One region of the Hoskinsella mucinilytica genome, then DNA from elsewhere that is predicted to be linked to it. Evidence: riboswitches for the same ligand, from Rfam matches in the RefSeq annotation. Region 1 holds a riboswitch; the other holds the start of a gene.
The links. Region 1 has a riboswitch for lysine ahead of UGRO018_RS10030 (YfcC family protein). Riboswitches for the same ligand answer to the same signal wherever they lie in the genome.

Region 1 (2,213 bases):
AGTAGGGAAAATACGATCATCAAAATACTAAGGAATCGTTTCAATCCAAGTAAGCGATACACTTTGTTCGGTATTTTTTTTCCGATCCATGGAAGTTTTTGTAGGAAGTATAAAAAGCCATTGACCTTTTTGGTCGCAATTACACGATGTAAAAGATAAATATCATTCCACATGATCATCTTCCTTTAACATGGCTACGACACGCTCTTCAAAATCAGGACTGTTCAATAGCTCATGATCCAATAACTCTAATTCACCATGATTCAATAAGATGATTTCATCACATAGATCACTTGCTAGTTGTAAAACATGTGTAGAGAACAATAAAATATGATCTGACTTCATCTGTAATAATAATTGCTTCATTTCACTTGCGACAACGACATCAAAAGAAGTGAGTGGTTCATCTAATAAAATGACATCCGGATGGGTCAAAAGAAAACTTAACATTTGTAGTTTGTTTTTCATTCCATGAGAATACCCCTTGATCAAACGATGGCGATCATCCTCTTCGATACGCATAAGACGAAAACAATCATCGATATCTATTCGCTTGTCTAAATTACTTTGATTAATTTCCATATAAAACTTTATATACTCATATCCAGTCATAAATTCAGGTAAAATTGGTAAACTATATGCATATCCGACATCCATTTCATTGATTTCTCTTTTTCCTTGATGATCTTGGATAAAGACATGCCCCTCACTTGGTGTTTCTTGTGCAATACAATTAAACAACGTTGTTTTTCCACTACCGTTTCTCCCTAATAAGCCATAGATCTTACCCTGTTCAAAGGTAAAACTGCAATCCTTTAGGACTTGTTTATCACCAAAGGATTTTTTGACTTGATCTAATATCAGTTGCATTCTATTCCTCCTTATGAATTTATGTTTAGTGTATAGAAAAAGGAAAACTTTGTCAATCAAATGATTCACTAAAATAAGAGGATATCAGTTGCATTTATGATAGAAGGATGGTACACTATACAAGCCTTGTTTTTAAGTGGAGGTGCGTTGATTAAGAGTAGGATATCGTAGACTGAACGTCAATGAGGGTATCTGAAAGGATGATACGCCGAAGTAAATGTGTTCAAAGCATTTGCTGGGGGTATGTTTAATAGACATGCCACTGCCTTTATGATTCACGTAAAGGAGCGCTATCTTAAAACGTCAAAGTAAACCAATGTAGGTCTTTGCATGTTTTGGGATGCAAGGACTTTTATTTTGGAGGAATTCGTTTATGAATAAGAAAAAGGAACGTAAGTTTCAAATGCCCCATGCCTATGTCATTATTTTTATGATGACCATACTAACTGCGATTTTAGCGAATGTAGTACCTGCTGGTGTATTTGATCGTGTGGAAGATGCTGCGGGTAATACGATTGTTGTACCCGGTAGTTATCATGCTGTGGATAAAGTTGGATGCTCTATCTTTGATATGTTTAAAAGTATTCAGCTAGGATTTGTAGATGCGGCGCAAATCATCTTCTTTATTGTATTTGCCTATGCATTTGTTTATATTTTAATTAAAAACGGAACTTTTGATGCTGTGGTTGGTTTTATCTTGCGAAAGATCGGTGATCGCATTGAACTAATCATACCGGTATGTATGATTACCTTTGGATTACTTGGTTCTACTATGGGAATGTTTGAAGAAACTTATGGGTTATTACCTGTATTTATATCTATTGCTGTTGTCCTTGGTTATGATGCTATTGTTGGTGGTAGTATCATTTATCTTGGTGTTGCGATCGGGTTTGCATCCGCAACCATCAACCCTTTCACGATCGGTATAGCGCAAGAAGTTGCTGGTGTTACCTTATTCAGTGGACTTGCTTATCGTGTTGTTTGCTTTGCTGTTTTCATGGCAATTGCCATATGGTATGTTTGGCATTATGCACATAAGGTGAAAAAAGATGCAACTTGTTCTGTTTTATATGGAGAAAAGCTTGATATGTTAGAAGTCGGTTCCAAAGAGGAGCTTATGAAAAGCAAATTTACGATGACTCATAAAATCAGTTGTCTATTGTTTGTATTTACCATTGCGATGCTGTTGATCGGCACGATACAATTTGGTTGGTATATTGATGAAATAGCGACCTTGTTTATCATCATGATGATCGTAACCGGGTTGATATCAAAGTTTACACCAAGTCAGATTGCAGAGTTTTTCATTGAAGCCAGTAAGGAAATGATGTATGGCGCATTAT
Region 2 (2,213 bases), on a different contig from region 1:
TACATTGTGACCAGCCTCTTTCATTTCCTTTACATGTTCAGCAATTGCTAAAATTTGTTCTATCGTTCCAACACTGGTTCCACCGTACTTCTCAACTACATTCATACATTGATGACCTCATCACAATCCATTGCACACATATCCTGATAACTTTCTCGCTTAATAACCTCACGAACGACGCCATCTTTTACAAAAACAACAGCGGGTTTGCCTAATTTATTGTAATTGCTTGCCATACTATAACCATAAGCACCAGTCGTATATAAAATCAATAGATCATTTTGTTTAGCGGCAGGTAACATGACATCTTCGACTAGAATATCTCCAGATTCACAACATTTACCGGCTACTGTAACCTTTTCTGTTTTCTCTTCATTCATACGATTGGCGATATCGCAAGCATAATCAGCCTGATATAAAGCAGGACGAATATTATCACTCATACCCCCATCTACAAACAGGTATTTTTTGTTTTCAGTAACTTTTTGATATCCTATGCGATATAACGTTGACCCAGCTTCTGCGACAATGCTTCTACCTGGCTCTATTAACACTCTATGAAAGGTTAGATTGTGTGTATCCTTCTGTATCCTACAGGTATCAAGAATTGTTTTACAAACCTCATGTAATGGAATTGGTTGATCATCACTTGTATAATAAGCCGCAAAACCACCACCTAAATTTAAGGCATTGCATAAAATGTTATATTCTTTCTGCATGTCTTCCATAAATTCGCATAATTTCGTGATTTCCGCTACATAAGCCTCTTTATCGAAAATTTGAGAACCGATGTGAGAATGGAAGCCTTCAAAGGTGATATTAGGAATGCTTGTCAGTGTTAAGATCATATCCGCAATTTCTTTTTTTCGTAGAATAGAAATACCGAATTTGCTGTCCACATATGCTGTCATGATATATTTGTGTGTATGTGCTTCAACCCCAGGATTAACTCGAATCATCGTTTTGATTGAAGTTCCTACATTTTTCATGATTTGAACCAAGGCTTCACATTCCATATCGTTATCTACGATAATGGTACCAACACCATAATGAACTGCCATTTCTAGCTCTTCATAAGATTTGTTATTGCCATGAAAATACACACGTTCCATTGGGAATCCTACTTGTTTTGCAGTATATAATTCACCACCGCTGACAACATCCAAACTTAATCCATAGGCCTTCACAAGTTCTACCATCGCTTTACAGCTAAAGGCTTTACTAGCATATAATACCTCGGTTTCAAAATCGTTTGAGCGAAACAGCTCATGATACATACTTAATTGCTGGCGTATCTTGTTTTCGTCGTATACATACAGGGGAGTTTTGCAAGTAGCAGCCAGTTGTTCTACTGATACTCCGGAAATTTCTAGCACATTTTTATTCATCGTCTTTACCTCACAAAAAAATGTCAGCAGATTGCTCTTACTGACATGGTTTATCTTCTCACGACAATAAGATAGCACATCTACGTATTCGCAGACAGTCCAACAGATATTCTCTGTTGACCCACCACCCCTTATGCCTAAGGAAGCAGTTCGGCAGAATCGCTTTCATCTTATGTCAGATGCCCGCCGGCTTCATAAGTTGTTGTCTTTTCTGCGCCTCTATCAAATTTGTTAGTATCATACCACTAACCTTAGCAAATTACAACACTTTCAGTTATATTTGTGCAAATAATTTCTTAAGGACTGTAAATTGTTACATAAGAGATCTGCTTATAGCCTTATCATAGCATATATTTAGGAAATGTCATGTATCAATTTTAAAAAGCTTTATAAGAAAAGGTTTATCCCATATTGACCAATGGAATAAACTTTTTCTTTCTCTCTTCATCTTAAGTCTTATACTAGATAAATGAGCAGTAGGATGCCAAGAACTGCTGTCAATATCAATACATTGCGAAAACTAAATAAATTATTAAAGAACTCTTCGTTTCTTTCTTCATTATCGAATACCGGTTCGGTATGCAAATTCTTCTCATCCATGTGATTCACCCCTTGTATTTGTCCCTTATTCGTCTGTATTATAGCACAAATAGAAACACAGATGCTGATTTTAACAGAATCGTAAGAAAAAATCAAGAAATATAAAGGAATGTCATGATGTCATAATTTCTTTTCTGTTACAATGAAGTGTTTTATATATATCGATAAAACTTATGGATGAATTATCTTTTCAGTAAAAATATAAAAATAATTTAGGATTTTCGT

Region 2: it holds a riboswitch for lysine, as region 1 does, so the genes downstream of both, lysA (diaminopimelate decarboxylase) here and UGRO018_RS10030 (YfcC family protein) in region 1, are expected to answer to the same signal.

What each region holds. Positions count from the first base shown of each region.
Region 1 covers NZ_JBEQZJ010000024.1:22,126-24,338, reverse strand. The annotation lists gene UGRO018_RS10040 (hypothetical protein) at 1-173, opposite strand, end outside; gene UGRO018_RS10035 (ABC transporter ATP-binding protein) at 163-870, opposite strand; lysine riboswitch at 1,000-1,171, shown strand; gene UGRO018_RS10030 (YfcC family protein) at 1,244-2,213, shown strand, end outside.
Region 2 covers NZ_JBEQZJ010000073.1:7,325-9,537, forward strand. The annotation lists gene UGRO018_RS17055 (aspartate kinase) at 1-105, opposite strand, end outside; gene lysA (diaminopimelate decarboxylase) at 102-1,388, opposite strand; lysine riboswitch at 1,453-1,618, opposite strand; gene UGRO018_RS17065 (hypothetical protein) at 1,845-1,988, opposite strand.